3 regions of the Lysinibacillus sp. FSL K6-0075 genome follow, and region 1 is predicted to be linked to each of the others. Evidence: a T-box and tRNA genes for the amino acid it is inferred to sense, from the RefSeq annotation. Region 1 holds a T-box; the other regions hold tRNA genes.
What was found. The T-box of region 1 lies ahead of MHB65_RS16810 (valine--tRNA ligase). A T-box ahead of a tRNA ligase gene usually reads a tRNA of that ligase, here a tRNA-Val.
Positions count from the first base shown of each region.

Region 2: it encodes a tRNA-Val, which carries the amino acid that the T-box ahead of MHB65_RS16810 (valine--tRNA ligase) is inferred to sense. The anticodon was not compared.
Region 3: it encodes a tRNA-Val, which carries the amino acid that the T-box ahead of MHB65_RS16810 (valine--tRNA ligase) is inferred to sense. The anticodon was not compared.

Region 1 is NZ_CP151947.1:3,425,800-3,433,488, forward strand. Features, by position in the region: gene MHB65_RS16800 (folylpolyglutamate synthase/dihydrofolate synthase family protein) at 1-177, opposite strand, end outside; gene MHB65_RS16805 (hypothetical protein) at 312-710, opposite strand; gene MHB65_RS16810 (valine--tRNA ligase) at 978-3,623, opposite strand; T-box leader at 3,705-3,963, opposite strand; gene MHB65_RS16815 (hypothetical protein) at 4,066-4,260, shown strand; gene MHB65_RS16820 (valyl-tRNA synthetase) at 4,237-4,911, opposite strand; gene MHB65_RS16825 (SRPBCC family protein) at 5,083-5,529, opposite strand; gene tnpA (IS200/IS605 family transposase) at 5,863-6,336, opposite strand; gene hemL (glutamate-1-semialdehyde 2,1-aminomutase) at 6,511-7,689, opposite strand, start outside.
Region 2 is NZ_CP151947.1:4,793,038-4,800,726, reverse strand. Features, by position in the region: rRNA gene rrf (5S ribosomal RNA) at 45-160, shown strand; gene MHB65_RS24140 (acyl--CoA ligase) at 289-1,875, opposite strand; tRNA gene MHB65_RS24135 (tRNA-Asn) at 2,147-2,223, shown strand; tRNA gene MHB65_RS24130 (tRNA-Glu) at 2,337-2,411, shown strand; tRNA gene MHB65_RS24125 (tRNA-Val) at 2,467-2,542, shown strand; tRNA gene MHB65_RS24120 (tRNA-Tyr) at 2,561-2,644, shown strand; tRNA gene MHB65_RS24115 (tRNA-Gln) at 2,659-2,733, shown strand; tRNA gene MHB65_RS24110 (tRNA-Lys) at 2,747-2,819, shown strand; gene rocF (arginase) at 3,005-3,910, shown strand; gene sigW (RNA polymerase sigma factor SigW) at 4,044-4,607, shown strand; gene MHB65_RS24095 (anti-sigma factor) at 4,621-5,247, shown strand; gene cdaA (diadenylate cyclase CdaA) at 5,397-6,233, shown strand; gene MHB65_RS24085 (CdaR family protein) at 6,226-7,302, shown strand; gene glmM (phosphoglucosamine mutase) at 7,527-7,689, shown strand, end outside.
Region 3 is NZ_CP151947.1:118,022-125,710, reverse strand. Features, by position in the region: rRNA gene MHB65_RS00630 (23S ribosomal RNA) at 1-1,933, opposite strand, end outside; tRNA gene MHB65_RS00625 (tRNA-Ala) at 2,024-2,099, opposite strand; tRNA gene MHB65_RS00620 (tRNA-Ile) at 2,112-2,188, opposite strand; rRNA gene MHB65_RS00615 (16S ribosomal RNA) at 2,283-3,834, opposite strand; tRNA gene MHB65_RS00610 (tRNA-Ala) at 3,978-4,053, opposite strand; tRNA gene MHB65_RS00605 (tRNA-Pro) at 4,069-4,145, opposite strand; tRNA gene MHB65_RS00600 (tRNA-Arg) at 4,155-4,231, opposite strand; tRNA gene MHB65_RS00595 (tRNA-Leu) at 4,239-4,327, opposite strand; tRNA gene MHB65_RS00590 (tRNA-Gly) at 4,333-4,407, opposite strand; tRNA gene MHB65_RS00585 (tRNA-Leu) at 4,443-4,527, opposite strand; tRNA gene MHB65_RS00580 (tRNA-Lys) at 4,546-4,621, opposite strand; tRNA gene MHB65_RS00575 (tRNA-Thr) at 4,629-4,704, opposite strand; tRNA gene MHB65_RS00570 (tRNA-Val) at 4,708-4,783, opposite strand; rRNA gene rrf (5S ribosomal RNA) at 4,794-4,909, opposite strand; rRNA gene MHB65_RS00560 (23S ribosomal RNA) at 5,025-7,689, opposite strand, start outside.

The DNA.
Region 1 (7,689 bases):
CATTTCTCTTAATGCGTTCACCGTAGAGCCTTTACCATTTGAGCCTGCTACATGGATTACTCGTAGTTTGTTGTGAGGTTCATCTAAATGTCCTAATACTTCACGCATAAGGACAAGTGGCGCACGTTTATGATCAACTGCTTTTAATGTAAAAATAAATTTTGTACATTCGTTCATTGTGTTAAACAAAATAAACACTCCCTCTTACTGCAATATCTTTATTTTAGTACAAGTAACGTTTAATAACATAGCAAAATGACAAAATACAAAAAACACGCAGCTAGCGACTGCGTGTTCGTACTAATATTAGATTAGTGTACCTTGTGAGCACCTAATAAAGCACCCATATTGTTTAAAATAGTTTTTGCATCACTATTTAATAACGGATGAACATCTGGACGTTGCACTAATTCAAAAGCGTTTTTTAACGTTCTTTTTAACATAGATATATCAAAGTCTGAGCAATACTCATTTATTTTTTGGATCGTTAATAAATCGGTCCTTGATAATTTAGCGCTATCCTGTTGAGGATTACTATTTGCTAATATGTGCTTAATAAGGACGCGACCACTTGTATTTAATAAACGATAATACTTTGCTTCTGATAATTTCAAGAGATTCGTTTCGATCAATACTCTCGCGCTTACAAAGTCTAATTCATCACATGCTTTGTTGACTTTTGTAATAATAGTTGCAATATTTCCTGACATTCTCAACACCTCCATTGACTCTTATTTTCTTTCATTAAAAAGACTGTCTATTTAAAAAAATATCCATTCACACAATCTTAGCTTTGGTTTTTCACGGCTAAATAATATGAAATTAGGTTTTGTTTCCTACTAGTGTAGTGCCAATTATCATCTATTAGACTAATTTATTTTAAATAATACTATATATTTTTTCCTAAAACAATGCATATCTTTAGATCCATAAAAAAAAAGCAATGGATGACTTTTTCGCCATCCATTGCTTTATCTTTACATATTTTTCAATTCATCTAAACGTTTTAAAACAACCGCATGCTTGCTTTCGTAATCTGCTAATTTTTCACGTTCTGCATTGACTAACGCTTCCGGTGCTTTCGATACGAACTTCTCATTCGATAGCTTACCTGTAACAAGCTTCACTTCTTTTGCCCATTTTTCTAATTCTTTTTCAAGGCGAGCAATTTCTTCCTCTAGATTGATCAGTCCAACAAGAGGTAGGAAAACCTGTGCTCCTGTAACAACAGCCGTCATCGATTGACCTGGAGCCTCTAAACCTTCACCAATTGTTAAAGTGTCAGGATTACAGAATTTTTCTAAATATGCTTGATTCTCTTCGAGTACAGCTGCTGTTGCCGCATCTTTCGCTGAAATAAACAACGGTACTTTTTTGCTCATTGGCGTATTTACTTCCGCACGAATATTACGTACTGAACGTATAATATCCATTAGGAGCTTCATATTATCTGCTTCATCTGCAAAATGAAGATCTGTGCGTACTGTTGGCCATGCTGCCACTGTAATAGATTCACCCTCGTGTGGTAAGTGCTGCCAGATTTCTTCTGTAATGAAAGGCATAAATGGATGTAATAGACGCATTGTTTGATCTAGTACGTAAGCTAAAATAGAACGAGTTGTCTTTTTAGCTGCTTCATCCTCTCCGTAAAGTGGTAATTTTGCCATTTCAATATACCAAGAACAGAAATCATCCCAAATGAAATTGTACAATTCACGACCCACTTCACCGAATTCATAACGCTCTGCAAGAGAAGTTACTCGTTCAATTGTTTCATTTAAGCGTGTTAAAATCCATTTGTCAGCAACTGATTTTTCACCAGTTAAGTCGATCTCATCATATGTCATACCATCCATATTCATAAGCGCAAAACGTGATGCATTCCAAATCTTATTGGAGAAGTTCCATACTGCTTCTACTTTTTCAGTTGTATAGCGTAAATCTTGACCAGGTGATGAACCAGTAGCTAAGAAGTAGCGTAATGAATCTGCACCGTATTGTTCAATAACATCCATTGGATCAACACCATTGCCAAGTGATTTACTCATTTTACGTCCTTCACCGTCACGTACTAAACCATGAATGAGTACATCTTTAAATGGACGTTGCTCTGTAAACTCAAGGCCTTGGAAAATCATGCGAGATACCCAGAAGAAAATAATATCATAACCTGTTACTAAAGTACTGGTTGGATAGTAACGTTTAAATTCTTCATTTGCTTCATCCGGCCAGCCCATTGTAGAAAATGGCCATAGTGCTGAAGAGAACCATGTATCTAGTACATCTTCATCTTGCGTCCAGTTTTCTGCATCAGCTGGCGCTTCTTTACCTACGTATATTTCGCCTGTTTCATTATGGTACCAAGCTGGGATTTGATGGCCCCACCATAATTGACGAGAAATACACCAATCACGAATATTCTCCATCCAGCGAGAATATGTGTTTTCAAAACGAGCAGGAACAAAGTTTACTTTCCCTTCTTCATCCTTTTGTAGCTCTAGGGAAGCGTCAGCAAGTGGTTGCATTTTAACGAACCATTGTGCTGAAAGGTATGGCTCAACAACAGCACCAGAACGTTCAGAGTGTCCTACTGAATGCATATGCTCTTCAATACGAATTAACACGCCTGCTTCTTGTAAATCAGCAACGATTTGCTTGCGGCATTCAAAGCGATCCATTCCTTTATATTTACCAGCAAGATCATTCATTGTGCCGTCTTCATTCATTACTAGAATACGCTCTAGATTATGACGATTACCAACTTCAAAGTCGTTCGGATCATGGGCTGGTGTCATTTTTACAACCCCAGTACCAAATTCCATATCAACATAGTCATCAGCAACAATCGGGATTTCGCGACCTACAATCGGTAAAATAACGGTTTTACCAATTAAATGCTGGTAACGCTCATCGTTCGGGTGAACAGCTACCCCAGAGTCACCAAGCATTGTTTCGGGACGTGTAGTAGCAACTTCTACATAGCCTGAGCCATCAGCTAATGGATATTTCATATGATAGAAGGCACCTTGCACATCCTGATAAATTACTTCAATATCAGACAATGCTGTTTTCGCCGCTGGGTCCCAGTTGATGATACGCTCACCACGGTAAATTAAACCTTTTTCATATAACTGAACAAAAACTGTTTTTACCGCATCTGAAAGGCCTTTATCTAGTGTGAAACGTTCACGCGTATAGTCTAATCCAAGACCAAGCTTTGCCCATTGATCACGAATATGTCCAGCATATTCTTCTTTCCATTCCCATGTTTTTTCAAGGAATTTTTCACGTCCTAAATCATAACGTGTAATATTATCCTCACGCAGCTTTGCTTCTACTTTTGCCTGTGTTGCAATACCCGCATGATCCATACCAGGCAACCAAAGGGCATCATAACCTTGCATGCGTTTCATACGAATGAGGATATCTTGTAATGTTGTATCCCAAGCATGACCAAGGTGTAATTTACCTGTTACGTTTGGTGGTGGAATAACGATTGAATAGGGTTTTTTCCCACTTTCAGGCTGTGCCTCGAAAAACTTCCCTTGTAACCACCATTCATAGCGACCAGCTTCAATGGACTGTGGGTCATATTTAGTTGGCATTGAAATGTTTTCTGTCATATTGACTCCTCCTATTGTTTGAAAACTGTTGGTAAAGAAATGCTGTTCATTTTTTTACCCAATAAAAAAACTCCTCTCGTCTAAAAGGACGAAGGAGTTTTAGTTCGCGGTACCACCTTTAATTCCAGCAGTGGTTAAGATAAATGTTAAATGACACATTTTCTCAGCCTTCCCTACTGGCTCTCAATTCGGTAACGGTGTTTAACCGGCTTTAACTACTATTAGTTCACTAAAGCTGCTCAAGGGCTACCTTCAATTCAGTACAAATAGAAACTTCTCAGCTACCGTTTCCTCTCTGAAAATGTAGACAAAATTTACTCTTCCCTATCATAGCATCTGTATTTGATTTTCCTTATTGTACCGCAGGATCGTGTCATTTTTCAAGTGATTTAGTCATCTTTTAGTAAGAGGAAAGTAAATAGAAAAGGAAGTGACAATTCAAATGCGTCGACGCAAGTATAACCCTTGGCTTTTACCACCTTGGCTACGGCAAGTTCGTTTTTATTGCAGAACCATTATCGTGCCGATTTGTGCTTTTCAGTTTATCCGTGTCATTATTGTGCCAACATCAGGTGATTTAGTCTTCTTATTACTCCTGCTACTTCTCTGCTATTTACTTTTGAAAGACATCATTTGAAACACGAACTTTAAGCGGTGTATATTCTTCTGTTAGATCCCAAATCATAGAAGGCACTTCATGCCAAGTACTGGATTCACGTACAACAATATGGCTTGAGGATTCTCTCAATACAGCTTTTTGGTCAACTGTTGTAGAGTTCTCTTGGCGTGAAGCTGCTGCTACTGCGGCAGGTTGTTTCACTTGAACACTTTCTTCGATTACTGCCATTGTTTCCTCTTGTTCGAAAGCATGGGTTGATAAGTGTGGATTGTCTAACATATTTCTTTCAACAACAGGTTCATATTCATTGAAAGCACTTGTGACTGTCCACTCAAGCTGACACATCTGATTTGCCAGACTAGGGCGAATATCCTTGACCATTAAATCTTTGACATCCGATTCTTTTGGTAAATCAACATGTAAAGGTACGGCATACTCAAAATAACCAGTATCTCCTTGGATATCAAGGGCATCAATTGTAATTAAATCTTCATTATCTGTAAATGCTTGCATATCTTGAAAATCAAAGCGAACGTGTGCGGTGATATGATAGATGCCCATAAGTCGAAGTGAATCCTCTAACTGCATTGCCTGCCACTGAGGCTTAATTTGTACAGCTGCTATTTCTGTTGGGCAGCCGTATCCAGGAAAACAAAATGTTTCGCGCATATTCCAAGTTTTGTGTTCGATAATAATCCCTCCCTCTGCATCATATGACGCTTGGAAGGATAGTATGCTAGGGTGTTTCAAGTTGAACAGAGTTAAAAATAGATACTACTAGAAAAATGGCATGCTAGAAGTAGTATTCTAGCATGCCACTTTCATGGATGTTCGTCTTAATTAAACATTTACTAATTTAATTTTATTAGCTACACGATCTGTTAGCATTTTCGTTGCCTTTGGTACGATCGGTTTAAAAATCGGATTTAAAACAGGGCCAGCTAACCCACCAGCAACGACTTCTAAGAATCCTGTCATTTTTGTATTTTCAGCATCGATGCTTTCTGCAAGGAAATAACCATTTCCTGTGAAATTATCAGAAAGACCCTTTAATTCGAATGTAACTTTTGAAGGTGCCAACCATTCTAAGATTGTAATTTCTACTTCTACTGTTTTTTTCAATACGCCAACATTGCCTTTAAAAGTCCAAGTGGAGTGTTTGTCATCAATCATTTCGTGTGCATTATAACCTGGGACAAGCTTTGCCCATTTTTCCATATCACTAACGAAATCCCATACATGTTCAATCCTTACGGGTACTTCGACCGTGTGTGTGCCTGTTGCCATATCAATTCACTACTTTCTTTTATGAATAGCTATATTATAAACGAAATCGCCCACAATTTGGCTATGCTGAAAGATGTAATTTTGACAAAAGCAGGTCCTTCATCCAGTATAGAAGATCTTGTTTACTAGTAAATATATGCTATTCCCCCTTTTTGTCCATACATTTCTCTAGCACTATAATGCTTTCTGCTTTATCCATCAAATCAGAACCACCAGTATAACTGGTGGTTTGCTCTGCGCGTGAAACGCTGGGGTACTGGCCCATGTCTAAAGACATTCTGAATGGTCCGTCAACCGCACTCCGTTTTCACACAAACCGCTAAAGCGGCTTACTTATTTTTTCTTTCTCTTGATTTCTTCTCCTGTGAATGGGTCAATGAATTCTTTCATCGTCATTTGATCTTGCAGGATATCTTCTTGTAATTGATTTTTTATATACTCCTGTATCTTTTTCTTATTTCGGCCGACTGTATCCACATAGTATCCTCGACACCAGAATTGACGATTACCGTATTTATACTTTAAATTTGCATGTCGGTCGAAAATCATTAGACTACTCTTCCCTTTTAAATAACCCATGAACGCAGATACACTCAATTTCGGAGGAATACTTACCAACATATGAATATGGTCAGGACAGGCTGTTGCCTCTATGATTTCTACATCTTTTCTTTCACATAATTGGCGCAATATTCTTCCAACATCTGCTTTAATTTGACCATAAATAATCTGCCTTCTATACTTTGGCGCAAAGACGATATGATACTTACAATTCCACGTTGTATGTGCTAAACTTTTATTATCCATTTATGGTGGCTCCTTTCGTACGAAGTCGGTTGACTAGACCTGACTTTATTGTACGTTTGGAGTTTTTTTATTGTCCATAGCTAAAAGCTTTCCGGAACCCCCTGCATAGCAGGGGGTTTTCAAAGCACACAAAAAGAGCATGCTAGAAATCATTCTAGCATGCTCTATCAAATTTTATTGCGCTAATTGTGCAAATACTTTATCGAATGCAGCCACCGTTTTCGCAATATGCTCTTCCGTATGAGCTGTTGAGATGAATAATCCTTCGAATTGAGAAGGCGGTAAGAAAATACCTTCTTCTGCCATCAAACGGAAGTATTCAGCGAACAATTGTAAATCAGACGTTTTAGCAGAAGCAAAATCAATGACATCTTCATTTGTAAAGAAGAAGCCAATCATAGAACCTGCACGATTAACAGTGTGTGGGATATTATATTTGGATGCTGCTTCACGGAAACCAGCTTCTAGCTGATCACCTAATTTTTTAAAGTAGTCATATGTGCCATAATCTAAACGTGATAACGTTTCGTAACCAGCTGTCATCGCTAATGGATTCCCAGATAATGTACCTGCTTGATAAATTGGTCCAGCTGGTGCAACTTGCTCCATAATTTCTTTTTTCCCCGCGAACGCACCTACAGGAAGACCGCCACCAATCACTTTTCCTAAAGTCGTCATATCAGGTGTTACCCCAAAATACCCTTGTGCACAGCCATAATCTACGCGGAAACCTGTCATCACTTCGTCAAAGATTAATAATGCACCATGCTCTGCAGTAAGCGTACGTAATCCTTCAAGGAAACCTGGCTGTGGTGGTACAACACCCATATTTCCTGCAACTGGCTCCACAATGACTGCTGCTAGCTCTGCACCAAACTTGTCGAAAATCACTTTTGCCCCTTCTAAATCATTGTAGGCAACTGTCAACGTATTGCGTGCGATATCTGCAGGTACACCAGGGCTATCAGGTAAGCCTAGTGTGGCAACACCTGAACCAGCTTTAATCAATAATGAATCACCATGACCATGATAAGAGCCTTCAAACTTTAAAATCTTATCACGCCCTGTAACACCGCGTGCTACACGTAATGCAGACATAGTAGCCTCTGTTCCCGAAGAGACAAAACGAATCATTTCCATACCTGGTAGACGATCTAATACCAATTGAGCTAAACGATTTTCTGTATAGCTTGGAGCACCAAAGGAAGAACCCTTGGCTGCTGTGTCTGCAATTGCTTTCACTACCTCTGGATGTGTATGTCCTAGAATGAGTGGACCCCAAGACAATACATAATCAATATACTCGTTACCATCGATGTCTTTAATAATCGCACCATGGCCAGATTCCATGAA
Region 2 (7,689 bases), 1.4 Mb from region 1:
GTTTATCCAGTTTTGAAAGAATAATTCTTTCAATTTAATACATGTCTAGTGATGATGGCAAAGAGGTCACACCCGTTCCCATACCGAACACGGAAGTTAAGCTCTTTAGCGCCGATGGTAGTTGGGGGCTTCCCCCTGTGAGAGTAGGACGTCGCTAGGCGCAAAAAGTCGCTACTGATACACTCAGTAGTGGCTTTTTTTTATTTAAGCTGATTTCTGGTAAGAAATATTTATAAACGCATAAAACAAGAAGGCATCCTCAATGGAGTGCCTTCTTGTTTTTGATATTTAACTTGTTTGAACTGGCGTAGCTCGTAGTTCGATACGGCGAATTTTCCCTGATGTCGTTTTTGGTAACTCCTCAATAAAGACGATACTACGAGGGTATTTATAAGGTGCAGTTAACGCTTTAACATGCTCCTGTAGCTCCTTTGTTAATTCTTCTTCATCACGCTCTTTGAAGCCCTCTCGTAAGATAACAAATGCCTTCACAATATGCCCTCTAATTTCATCTGGAGCAGCTACTACTGCACACTCTTGTACAGCTTCATGTTTGTTTAACGCATCTTCTACTTCAAATGGTCCGATCGTATAACCGGATGAAATAATAATGTCATCTCCACGACCTTCAAACCAGAAGTAACCGTCTTCATCACATTTTGCTTGATCACCTGTAATATACCAATCACCACGGAATGCAGCTTGTGTGCGTTCTGGTTCTTTATAATACTCTTTAAATAAAGCTGGTGAGGATTTATGAACAGCAATATCTCCAACCTCGCCAACTGGTGCTTCGTTACCTTCATTGTCGATAATACGTACAATATTACCTGGAGTTGGAACACCCATGGATCCAGGACGTAATTCTGTGTTTTCGAGTGTACCGATTAATAATGTGTTTTCTGTCTGTCCATAGCCATCACGTACTTTGAGTCCAAAATGATTCATAAACGTTTCAATCACTGGGCGATTTAAAGGTTCACCAGCAGAAACGGCACTACGGAGAGATGATAGATTATAGACTTGTAAATTATCGATTTTCGCCATAATTCTGTATTCAGTCGGTGTGCAACAAAGGACATTTACTTTTTCATCTTGCATTAATTGAAGATAGGTTTTTGCATCGAATCCCCCATGGTAGACGAATGCTGTAGCACCGAGCATGATTGTTGATAAAAAAGGACTCCAAATCCATTTTTGCCAACCAGGAGCAGCTGTTGCCCACACTAGATCGCCTTCACGTACACAAAGCCATTTTGAAGCCGCTGTTCTAATATGTGCATACCCCCAACCATGTGAATGAACAACACCTTTAGGTTTACCAGTTGTACCAGAGGTATAGGAAAGGAATGCCATATCATCGCGTTTAGTAGCTACAGCTGTAAATGTAGCTGGCTGCGAGCTTGCCAAGTCATCTAGAGAAGTCCAATCTCCTTTTGCAGCACCGATGACTAGTTTATTTTTTAATGTGTCTACAGAAGAAGTAATTTGGTCAACTTCGCTAGTAAATGCCTCATATGCAATCACTGCACTAGCAGAAGAATGCTCCATCCGATATTCTAAATCACTTGCACGCAGCATCTCTGAACATGAGATAGGTACAATGCCAGCCTTTAAACAGCCTAGAAAAACGAAATAGGCTTCCGGTAGTCGAGGAATAATAACTAATACACGATCGCCTTTTTGAAGCCCCTTCTCCGTAAAAGCATTTGCGTATTGATTCATTTTTTGAATGAGCTCCACATAAGACACTGTACGTCTCTCTTGTTGTGTATTTAACCAGCGTATTGCTTGGCGATCACTATCTTGCGAAAATTTTTCTAATTCCTCTGTGATGTTATAAAATTCAGGTGCAATTAAATCGTTTGATACCATCTGAACATTCCTCCCCTGGGAAATTTGATAGAAAATTCTTAAAACTATTTTTATTTTAACAATTACAATAATATACAGCAACAATATTTAATACGTTAAAGAGAAATATTAGATTTAATAGAGAACTATTTATGCTCTCAGATGGATATATAGGCAAACTTCGACAAAAAAATATAAAAATTATCACAAAATGACTTGCATTATTTATAATGCTTGCTATAATAATAAATGTACTTAAGAGGTTGTCTAAAACCAAAGTGAATAGCATTGTTCCGAAGTAGCTCAGTTGGTAGTAGCACCTGACTGTTAATCAGGTTGTCGCAGGTTCGAGTCCTGCCTTCGGAGCCATTTTTTTGCCCTATTTTAAGTACTATAATACATAAAATAATTTATGAAAAAAGTATTGCAATTATGAATTAAAAATGTTATTATAATTCTTGTCTTGTTTAAGACATAATAATGGCCCCTTGGTCAAGTGGTTAAGACACCGCCCTTTCACGGCGGTAACACGGGTTCGAATCCCGTAGGGGTCACCATTTAAAACATAGGCTTTATAAAGAAAATAAACTGTGATATAACACCTGTCTCTATGGAGGATTAGCTCAGCTGGGAGAGCATCTGCCTTACAAGCAGAGGGTCGGCGGTTCGAGCCCGTCATCCTCCACCATTCTTATTGTGTTATTTCGGAGGGGTAGCGAAGTGGCTAAACGCGGCGGACTGTAAATCCGCTCCTTAGGGTTCGGCGGTTCGAATCCGTCCCCCTCCACCAGTTTTATAAATGATTGGGGTATAGCCAAGCGGTAAGGCAACGGATTTTGATTCCGTCATGCCTAGGTTCGAATCCTAGTACCCCAGCCATTTTTTCTTTTATGAGCCATTAGCTCAGTTGGTAGAGCATCTGACTTTTAATCAGAGGGTCGAAGGTTCGAGTCCTTCATGGCTCACTTTTTTAGAATAAAAATTATTCAAAAGTGTTATATTAACTACAGATAACTAATCTCTTACTGAAAACAGTAGGAGATTTTTTTATGCTATTTACAATTGAATAAATATGCAACTTTCTGTCGAGTTGAGCCAAGTGGTATGTAGGCTTTACAATAGTCTTATAACTTTTAGGGGGTATAAAAACATGAATAAACTTAATATTTCTATTATTGGAGTACCAACAGATTATGGACAAACACGCCGTGGCGTAGATATGGGACCAAGTGCTATTCGCTATGCAGGTGTTGTTGAACGTTTAGAAGCTATCGGACACGAGGTACAAGATCAAGGGGATATTCGTGTTAGTCAAAAGCTTGCAGACGCAGCAGTTGATGAAAAGTTACTTAATTTAGAGGAAGTTGTAGACGTTAGCACTGCTTTAGCAAATAGTGTGCATGAAGTAGTAGAACAGAAAAAGTTCCCACTCGTATTTGGGGGAGATCATAGTATTGCTATTGGAACATTAGCTGGATTAGGTGAGCATTACAAAAACCTTGGTGTTATCTGGTATGACGCTCATGCAGATTTAAATACACCTGAAACAACACCTTCAGGCAATATACATGGAATGCCGTTAGCAGTTAGTATTGGGCTAGGACATGAGCGTTTAGTCCAAATTCGCAACTTTGCGCCAAAAATTAAGCCAGAAAACGTTATTATTATTGGAGCTCGTTCAGTAGACCCTGGAGAGCGTGAATTGATTCGTCAACAAGGAATTAAAGTATATACAATGCATGAGATTGACCGACTTGGCATGACACGTGTGATGGAAGATGCACTTACTTATTTAAAGGAACGAAATGTTGATGGCTTACACTTATCACTTGATCTAGACGGACTAGATCCACTTTATACGCCAGGAGTTGGTACACCAGTTCCAGGAGGGATTACGTACCGAGAAAGCCATTTAGCAATGGAAATGTTACAAGAATCAGGGATGGTAACTTCAGCAGAATTTGTAGAAGTAAATCCTATTTTAGATGAAAAGAATACGACAGCAAATGTAGCTGTTGCATTAATGGGATCTTTATTTGGGGAAACACTAGTTTAAAGAAAATTTGACAAAAAATTGCCTGTTGCCACATTGCATAAAAATCTTTTGCTATAATTGAAATAAAACGAAACTTTTCTTATCGGTGCGTCGTATAGTATAAGACAGTTGTAAAGGTGGAGAAGTTAACACAATGGATGCGTTAGTAAATAAGAGAATAAAACAAGTGCTTAAAGGCGATCAAAACGCATTTGCCGATATTGTGAGTCTCTATCAGCACAAACTGTACCAAGTATGCTATCGAATGTTAGGCAACAAACAAGAGTCTGAAGACATTGCTCAAGAAGCTTTTGTACGTGCTTATATGAACTTGCATACATTTGATCAGAAAAGAAAGTTTTCGACGTGGCTTTATCGCATAGCGACAAACCTCTGCATTGACCGTATTCGAAAAAAGAAACCGGATTATTATTTAGATGCAGAAGTAGCTGGTACAGAAGGTCTTGATATGTATTCGCAAATCGCAGCAGACGACCAGCTACCAGAGGAGCAGTTAGAACAAATGGAGCTGCAAGATCGCATTCAATATGAAATTGGACGATTGCCGGATAAATACCGTTCGGTTATAGTATTGAAATATATAGAAGAGTTATCGTTACAAGAGATTAGCGAGATTTTAGATATGCCGCTTGGAACGGTGAAAACGAGGATTCACCGCGGACGTGAGGCATTACGTAAGCAATTAAACAATCTGTAGGAGGGGGAGCGTCATGAATACTTGTCCAGAGCATATGATAGACTATATGCATGATTATTTAGACGGTGACATTAGTCGTGAGCATGAGCAAGAGTTGAAACAACACTTGCATACATGTAATGATTGTAAACAGTTGATGCAAGAATTGAGTGAAACAATCGCCTTTGTGAAGAGTGCTTCCCATATTACAGCGCCTCCGGATTTTGAAGCAGCAGTGATGGCTCGTTTACCAAAACCAAAAAGTCGAGTAGGTATACAAAAATGGATTCGCCGGCATCCGTTCTTTGTGGCAGCAGCAGTATTTTGCTTATTTATGAGTGCTACATTATTGGGTAGCTTCATGGATGACCAGCATTTCTCAGTGACCAAGCAACCTAATTTAGTTGTTGATGGTCAAACAGTGATTGTCCCTGAAGGAGAAGTGGTGAAAGGTGATATTGTTGTGAAAAATGGCGATTTGATTGTTGAAGGTGAAGTTGATGGCAACGTCACAGTGATTAACGGGCAATATATGGCATCTTCAGCGGTAGTTTCAGGGAGAATTGAAGAAATTGACGAAGTATTTGAATGGTTATGGTATACGATTAAAAATTCTGTAAAGACAGCCATGACATTTGAGGAAAAAGAAGAAACTAAATAACACTCTATACGTCCTAAAAAATAGTGCACGTGAGAGGCTGAAAGGTCTACTCTTCTGAGTAGACTTTTTATTTGAAAAAAGTTACATTTGTTAAGAATGTGATATACTTGAATGTGTATGGATTCGTAATGAAAAGTGGGGGATGCCACGTGCAAATTATCGAACATTTCACGGATTTAACGCCTGTGAATATTGTTATTAACTTCATTGATGTACTGCTCGTTTGGTACGTTGTTTATAAAGTCTTAACCCTCATTAAAGGTACGAAGGCTGTCCAATTACTTAAGGGAATATTCGTCATTATTATTGCGCGAATTGCAACAGACCTTTTAGGGTTACAAACACTTGGCTGGATGCTTCAACAAGTTATTGAGTTTGGTTTCCTAGCGATTATTATCATTTTTCAACCGGAAATCAGACGTGGTTTGGAACAAATTGGGCGAGGGAAGCTATTCCAACGCTCATCTAGTCAAGAAGAAGAGGAACAAACAAGGCTTATTGAGGCTATGAAGAAATCTGTTAGTTATATGGCCAAACGTCGAATAGGTGCGTTAATTTCCATTGAAAAAGAAACAGGTCTTAATGAATATATTGAAACGGGTATAGGGCTAAATGCTGAAATTTCATCAGAATTACTGATAAATATTTTTATACCAAATACGCCGCTACATGATGGGGCGGTTATTATGCAAAAAGATAAAGTGACGGCAGCAGCTTGTTATTTACCTTTATCTGAAAGCCCATTTATTTCAAAAGAGTTAGGGACACGCCACCGTGCTGCTCTTGGCTTAAGTGAAGTCACAGATGCTATTACCATTGTTGTATCAGAAGAAACAGGTGCAATTAGCATAACATTAAATGGTAATCTCCATCGAAATCTTTCTCTAGAGGAGTTCGAAACATTATTACGAAAAATGTGGTTCGGATCAGCACAAGAATCAAATGCATCCTCTAAGTTGACTTGGAGGGGGAAAAAGAATGGATAAAATGATGGATAGCCCTTGGGTATTAAGAATCATCGCGCTATTTTTGGCATTTTTGCTTTTTTTCTCAGTTCGTACCGAGTTATCACCGTTAAATAAAGCTACCTCAAATGAACAAACGGATGTCATTCGCGATGTTCCAGTAGATGTTTATTATGATAATGAGAATCTTATTGTGACGGGTTTACCTGAAACCGTAGATGTAACGATAGAAGGTCCGATGGCATTGGTTTTAAAAGCTAAAGGGGCTAAGGATTTTTCTATATTTGCCGACTTAAGCAATTTATTGCTAGGAGAGCATGATGTCAAACTGCAATACGAAAATATTTCAAACAAGTTAAAGGTTACATTAGACCCTGCAACCGTCCATGTAAATATTGAGGAAAAGGTCACGCAGGAGTTCCGAGTGGACCCTGAAATGAACAATCGTCTAATCGAAGAAGGTTATATATTAAAAGATATGACAGCCAATCCACCAACTGTTTATGTAACGGGTGCAAAAAGTGCTATTGAAAGCATTAGCTATGTAAAAGCAACTGTTACAGGGGAGCAAGGCTTGAAGCAATCATTCTCGCAGGAAGCAGCGGTAAAAGTATTAGATCGAGATTTAAATAAGTTAGATGTGACTATTGACCCTGCAACTGTGAAGGTTCAAGTAGATATAGGGGAGTACAGTCGAGAGATCCCAGTTGTCCTCAAGGAAACAGGGCAAGCGGCGGAAGACATTATTATCAATTCATTAACATTTACACCGAAAATGATTAAAGTGTATGGTAGAAAATCAATTATTGACAGTTTAACGGCTATTCCAATAACAGTGGACCTGTCAAAAATTACTGAGTCCAAAACTTATGAATTTGATGTAAAATTACCAGATGGTGTGACAAAAATATCTGACAAGAAAATAAAAGTGAATGCAGATATTACAAAGGTTGAGCAAGAAGAACAACAGAAAACACCAGCTTCTACAGAGGAAACGCCACCTCCTACTGAAGAACCTGATGTGACAGATGAGAGCACTACAACTGATAAAAATACATCAACCGAAGAATCGGAAGATATTGATTCTTAAACAATATGTGACTATAATTTTATTTTGATTCTAAATCAAAAATCCAATCCAGGTTTGTCTTGAGTAGTAATTCAGGATTCATCAAACAAACTGACAGAGTGGAATATTAATAATTACCAATGAATGAACAAAAGCAGACTTTTCCAAAAGTAAGCGGACAAGTGTCTAATGCTTGATAGAAACTCATTAGGCACGGTCTTGCATTGAAGGAGAGAATAAGTAGAATGGGTAAATATTTTGGAACAGATGGCGTCCGTGGCGTCGCGAATAGTGAATTAACACCAGAATTTGCATTTAAACTTGGACGTATAGGTGGCTATGTTTTAACAAAGGATGCAACTGAACGTCCAAAGGTTTTAATTGGTCGTGACACACGTATTTCAGGTG
Region 3 (7,689 bases), 1.7 Mb from region 1:
CCGTTTACTGGGGCTTCAATTCGCAGCTTCGCTTGCGCTAACCACTCCTCTTAACCTTCCAGCACCGGGCAGGCGTCAGCCCCTATACGTCACCTTACGGTTTTGCAGAGACCTGTGTTTTTGCTAAACAGTCGCCTGGGCCTATTCACTGCGGCTCTCATGCGCTTGCACGCTCAAGAGCACCCCTTCTCCCGAAGTTACGGGGTCATTTTGCCGAGTTCCTTAACGAGAGTTCTCTCGCACACCTTAGGATTCTCTCCTCGACTACCTGTGTCGGTTTGCGGTACGGGCACCTCTCACCTCGATAGAGGCTTTTCTTGGCAGTGTGAAATCAGGAACTTCGTCCATACGGACTCGCCATCACAGCTCAACGTTACAGTGTGCGGATTTGCCTACACACACGCCTTACTGCTTGGACGCGCATATCCAACAGCGCGCTTACCCTATCCTACTGCGTCCCCCCATTTCTCAAACGGTGAGGAGGTGGTACAGGAATATCAACCTGTTGTCCATCGCCTACGCCTATCGGCCTCGGCTTAGGTCCCGACTAACCCTGAGCGGACGAGCCTTCCTCAGGAAACCTTAGTCATACGGTGGACGGGATTCTCACCCGTCTTTCGCTACTCATACCGGCATTCTCACTTCTAAGCGCTCCACCAGTCCTTCCGGTCTGACTTCAACGCACTTAGAACGCTCTCCTACCACTGACATCGTAGATGTCAATCCACAGCTTCGGTGAATCGTTTAGCCCCGATACATTTTCGGCGCAGCGTCACTCGACCAGTGAGCTATTACGCACTCTTTAAATGATGGCTGCTTCTAAGCCAACATCCTGGTTGTCTGTGCAACGCCACATCCTTTTCCACTTAACGATTACTTTGGGACCTTAGCTGGTGGTCTGGGCTGTTTCCCTTTTGACTACGGATCTTATCACTCGCAGTCTGACTCCCGTGTATAAATATCTGGCATTCGGAGTTTGTCTGAATTCGGTAAACCGGGATGGCCCCCTAGTCCAAACAGTGCTCTACCTCCAGTATTCTCATCACGAGGCTAGCCCTAAAGCTATTTCGGAGAGAACCAGCTATCTCCAAGTTCGATTGGAATTTCTCCGCTACCCACACCTCATCCCCGCACTTTTCAACGTGCGTGGGTTCGGGCCTCCAGTAAGTGTTACCTCACCTTCACCCTGGACATGGGTAGATCACCTGGTTTCGGGTCTACGACCACGTACTATTTCGCCCTATTCAGACTCGCTTTCGCTGCGGCTCCGCCTTCTAAAGCTTAACCTCGCACGTAATCGTAACTCGCCGGTTCATTCTACAAAAGGCACGCTATCACCCATTAACGGGCTCTAACTACTTGTAGGCACACGGTTTCAGGATCTCTTTCACTCCCCTTCCGGGGTGCTTTTCACCTTTCCCTCACGGTACTGGTTCACTATCGGTCACTAGGTAGTATTTAGCCTTGGGAGATGGTCCTCCCGGATTCCGACGGAATTTCACGTGTTCCGCCGTACTCAGGATCCACTCAGGAGGGAACGAACTTTCGACTACAGGGCTTTTACCTGCTCTGGCGGACCTTTCCAAGTCGCTTCATCTAACTCGCTCTTTTGTAACTCCGTATTGAGTGTCCTACAACCCCAAGAGGCAAGCCTCTTGGTTTGGGCTCTTCCCGTTTCGCTCGCCGCTACTCAGGGAATCGATTTTTCTTTCTCTTCCTCCAGGTACTTAGATGTTTCAGTTCCCTGGGTCTGCCTTCAAGACGCTATGTATTCACGTCAAGATACTACGCGATTAAACGTAGTGGGTTCCCCCATTCGGAAATCTCCGGATCAAAGCTCACTTACAGCTCCCCGAAGCATATCGGTGTTAGTGCCGTCCTTCTTCGGCTCCTAGTGCCAAGGCATTCGCCGTGCGCCCTTAATAACTTAACCAAGTTATTAAGCCTATAAAAAAACTTAAAAAATAAATGTGTTTGTTACAATTTCAATGTCGTTTTATCCAGTTTTCAAAGAACAAAAAAATGGTGGAGCCTAGCGGGATCGAACCGCTGACCTCCTGCGTGCAAGGCAGGCGCTCTCCCAGCTGAGCTAAGGCCCCAAGAGGTATATATGGTGGGCCTAAATGGACTCGAACCATCGACCTCACGCTTATCAGGCGTGCGCTCTAACCAGCTGAGCTATAGGCCCTCTTAGAAGTTTTATTATATTTCATAAACCTTCAAAACTGAACGCAAAACGTAATCTTACAAACCCAAGGTTTGTATTCCGAAATAATCCTTAGAAAGGAGGTGATCCAGCCGCACCTTCCGATACGGCTACCTTGTTACGACTTCACCCCAATCATCTATCCCACCTTCGGCGGCTGGCTCCAAAAGGTTACCTCACCGACTTCGGGTGTTACAAACTCTCGTGGTGTGACGGGCGGTGTGTACAAGGCCCGGGAACGTATTCACCGCGGCATGCTGATCCGCGATTACTAGCGATTCCGGCTTCATGTAGGCGAGTTGCAGCCTACAATCCGAACTGAGAACGACTTTATCGGATTAGCTCCCTCTCGCGAGTTGGCAACCGTTTGTATCGTCCATTGTAGCACGTGTGTAGCCCAGGTCATAAGGGGCATGATGATTTGACGTCATCCCCACCTTCCTCCGGTTTGTCACCGGCAGTCACCTTAGAGTGCCCAACTAAATGATGGCAACTAAGATCAAGGGTTGCGCTCGTTGCGGGACTTAACCCAACATCTCACGACACGAGCTGACGACAACCATGCACCACCTGTCACCGTTGCCCCCGAAGGGGAAACTATATCTCTACAGTGGTCAACGGGATGTCAAGACCTGGTAAGGTTCTTCGCGTTGCTTCGAATTAAACCACATGCTCCACCGCTTGTGCGGGCCCCCGTCAATTCCTTTGAGTTTCAGTCTTGCGACCGTACTCCCCAGGCGGAGTGCTTAATGCGTTAGCTGCAGCACTAAGGGGCGGAAACCCCCTAACACTTAGCACTCATCGTTTACGGCGTGGACTACCAGGGTATCTAATCCTGTTTGCTCCCCACGCTTTCGCGCCTCAGTGTCAGTTACAGACCAGATAGTCGCCTTCGCCACTGGTGTTCCTCCAAATCTCTACGCATTTCACCGCTACACTTGGAATTCCACTATCCTCTTCTGCACTCAAGTCTCCCAGTTTCCAATGACCCTCCACGGTTGAGCCGTGGGCTTTCACATCAGACTTAAGAAACCACCTGCGCGCGCTTTACGCCCAATAATTCCGGACAACGCTTGCCACCTACGTATTACCGCGGCTGCTGGCACGTAGTTAGCCGTGGCTTTCTAATAAGGTACCGTCAAGGTACAGCCAGTTACTACTGTACTTGTTCTTCCCTTACAACAGAGTTTTACGAACCGAAATCCTTCTTCACTCACGCGGCGTTGCTCCATCAGGCTTTCGCCCATTGTGGAAGATTCCCTACTGCTGCCTCCCGTAGGAGTCTGGGCCGTGTCTCAGTCCCAGTGTGGCCGATCACCCTCTCAGGTCGGCTACGCATCGTCGCCTTGGTGAGCCGTTACCTCACCAACTAGCTAATGCGCCGCGGGCCCATCCTATAGCGACAGCCGAAACCGTCTTTCAGTGTTTCACCATGAGGTGAAACAAATTATTCGGTATTAGCCCCGGTTTCCCGGAGTTATCCCAAACTATAGGGTAGGTTGCCCACGTGTTACTCACCCGTCCGCCGCTAACGTCGAAGGAGCAAGCTCCTTCTCTGTTCGCTCGACTTGCATGTATTAGGCACGCCGCCAGCGTTCGTCCTGAGCCAGGATCAAACTCTCCATAAAAGAAATTTGATTAGCTCAAATTGTTTTGCTGGCATCAATTTTGATGTCCAAAATTTTTGTTTCGTTCACTCGCCGAAGCTAGCTACTTAAAACTTTATTGATTACGTTTTGCTTGTTCAGTTTTCAAGGTTCATAAATTGACTTGGTGGAGCCTAGCGGGATCGAACCGCTGACCTCCTGCGTGCAAGGCAGGCGCTCTCCCAGCTGAGCTAAGGCCCCATAATTTATAGGAAATGGTCGGGAAGACAGGATTCGAACCTGCGACCCCTTGGTCCCAAACCAAGTGCTCTACCAAGCTGAGCTACTTCCCGTTGTTCTTTTGGCGCGCCCGACAGGAGTCGAACCCATAACCTTCTGATCCGTAGTCAGACGCTCTATCCAATTGAGCTACGGGCGCATTAAAATGGTGCCGAGGACCGGAATCGAACCGGTACGGTAGTCACCTACCGCAGGATTTTAAGTCCTGTGCGTCTGCCAGTTCCGCCACCCCGGCACATTTGGAGCGGAAGACGAGGTTCGAACTCGCGACCCCCACCTTGGCAAGGTGGTGTTCTACCACTGAACTACTTCCGCATGTGCATAAGTTTTTTATCTGGCAATGAAAATAATGGTGCGGGTGAAGGGAGTCGAACCCCCACGCCTTGCGGCGCTAGATCCTAAGTCTAGTGCGTCTGCCAATTCCGCCACACCCGCTTATTATTATTTCAAAAATGGTGAGCCATGAAGGACTCGAACCTTCGACCCTCTGATTAAAAGTCAGATGCTCTACCAACTGAGCTAATGGCTCGAAAAAATGGTGCCGGCTATAGGAATCGAACCCACGACCTACTGATTACAAGTCAGTTGCTCTACCTGCTGAGCTAAACCGGCATATGGTGGAGGATGACGGGCTCGAACCGCCGACCCTCTGCTTGTAAGGCAGATGCTCTCCCAGCTGAGCTAATCCTCCTGGGTAATATGCCTAGCGACGTCCTACTCTCACAGGGGGAAGCCCCCAACTACCATCGGCGCTAAAGAGCTTAACTTCCGTGTTCGGTATGGGAACGGGTGTGACCTCTTTGCCATCATCACTAGACTTTTTAAAAGACAAGATTTATTATAACATATTTCATTATAAATGCAAGCTTTTTTCAAAACTTTCTTGTTCTTTCAAAACTGGATAAACGATGCATTGAATGTTTCAAACTTTTTTGGTTAAGTCCTCGATCGATTAGTATTCGTCAGCTCCATGTGTCACCACACTTCCACCTCGAACCTATCTACCTCATCGTCTTTGAGGGATCTTACTTACTTGCGTAATGGGAAATCTCATCTTGAGGGGGGCTTCATGCTTAGATGCTTTCAGCACTTATCCCGTCCACACATAGCTACCCAGCGATGCCTTTGGCAAGACAACTGGTACACCAGCGGTGTGTCCATCCCGGTCCTCTCGTACTAAGGACAGCTCCTCTCAAATTTCCTACGCCCACGACGGATAGGGACCGAACTGTCTCACGACGTTCTGAACCCAGCTCGCGTACCGCTTTAATGGGCGAACAGCCCAACCCTTGGGACCGACTACAGCCCCAGGATGCGATGAGCCGACATCGAGGTGCCAAACCTCCCCGTCGATGTGGACTCTTGGGGGAGATAAGCCTGTTATCCCCGGGGTAGCTTTTATCCGTTGAGCGATGGCCCTTCCATGCGGAACCACCGGATCACTAAGCCCGTCTTTCGACCCTGCTCGACTTGTAGGTCTCGCAGTCAAGCTCCCTTGTGCCTTTACACTCTACGAATGATTTCCAACCATTCTGAGGGAACCTTTGGGCGCCTCCGTTACCTTTTAGGAGGCGACCGCCCCAGTCAAACTGTCCGCCTGACACTGTCTCCTGCCCCGCTAAGGGGCATGGGTTAGAATTTCAATACAACCAGGGTAGTATCCCACCGACGCCTCCTTCGAAGCTGGCGCTCCGAGATCTCTGGCTCCTACCTATCCTGTACAAGTTGTACCAAAATTCAATATCAGGCTACAGTAAAGCTCCACGGGGTCTTTCCGTCCTGTCGCGGGTAACCTGCATCTTCACAGGTACTATAATTTCACCGAGTCTCTCGTTGAGACAGTGCCCAGATCGTTACGCCTTTCGTGCGGGTCGGAACTTACCCGACAAGGAATTTCGCTACCTTAGGACCGTTATAGTTACGGCCGCCGTTTACTGGGGCTTCAATTCGCAGCTTCGCTTGCGCTAACCACTCCTCTTAACCTTCCAGCACCGGGCAGGCGTCAGCCCCTATACGTCACCTTACGGTTTTGCAGAGACCTGTGTTTTTGCTAAACAGTCGCCTGGGCCTATTCACTGCGGCTCTCATGCGCTTGCACGCTCAAGAGCACCCCTTCTCCCGAAGTTACGGGGTCATTTTGCCGAGTTCCTTAACGAGAGTTCTCTCGCACACCTTAGGATTCTCTCCTCGACTACCTGTGTCGGTTTGCGGTACGGGCACCTCTCACCTCGATAGAGGCTTTTCTTGGCAGTGTGAAATCAGGAACTTCGTCCATACGGACTCGCCATCACAGCTCAACGTTACAGTGTGCGGATTTGCCTACACACACGCCTTACTGCTTGGACGCGCATATCCAACAGCGCGCTTACCCTATCCTACTGCGTCCCCCCATTTCTCAAACGGTGAGGAGGTGGTACAGGAATATCAACCTGTTGTCCATCGCCTACGCCTATCGGCCTCGGCTTAGGTCCCGACTAACCCTGAGCGGACGAGCCTTCCTCAGGAAACCTTAGTCATACGGTGGACGGGATTCTCACCCGTCTTTCGCTACTCATACCGGCATTCTCACTTCTAAGCGCTCCACCAGTCCTTCCGGTCTGACTTCAACGCACTTAGAACGCTCTCCTACCACTGACATCGTAGATGTCAATCCACAGCTTCGGTGAATCGTTTAGCCCCGATACATTTTCGGCGCAGCGTCACTCGACCAGTGAGCTATTACGCACTCTTTAAATGATGGCTGCTTCTAAGCCAACATCCTGGTTGTCTGTGCAACGCCACATCCTTTTCCACTTAACGATTACTTTGGGACCTTAGCTGGTGGTCTGGGCTGTTTCCCTTTTGACTACGGATCTTATCACTCGCAGTCTGACTCCCGTGTATAAATATCTGGCATTCGGAGTTTGTCTGAATTCGGTAAACCGGGATGGCCCCCTAGTCCAAACAGTGCTCTACCTCCAGTATTCTCATCACGAGGCTAGCCCTAAAGCTATTTCGGAGAGAACCAGCTATCTCCAAGTTCGATTGGAATTTCTCCGCTACCCACACCTCATCCCCGCACTTTTCAACGTGCGTGGGTTCGGGCCTCCAGTAAGTGTTACCTCACCTTCACCCTGGACATGGGTAGATCACCTGGTTTCGGGTCTACGACCACGTACTATTTCGCCCTATTCAGACTCGCTTTCGCTGCGGCTCCGCCTTCTAAAGCTTAACCTCGCACGTAATCGTAACTCGCCGGTTCATTCTACAAAAGGCACGCTATCACCCATTAACGGGCTCTAACTACTTGTAGGCACACGGTTTCAGGATCTCTTTCACTCCCCTTCCGGGGTGCTTTTCACCTTTCCCTCACGGTACTGGTTCACTATCGGTCACTAGGTAGTATTTAGCCTTGGGAGATGGTCCTCCCGGATTCCGACGGAATTTCACGTGTTCCGCCGTACTCAGGATCCACTCAGGAGGGAACGAACTTTCGACTACAGGGCTTTTACCTGCTCTGGCGGACCTTTCCAAGTCGCTTCATCTAACTCGCTCTTTTGTAACTCCGTATTGAGTGTCCTACAACCCCAAGAGGCAAGCCTCTTGGTTTGGGCTCTT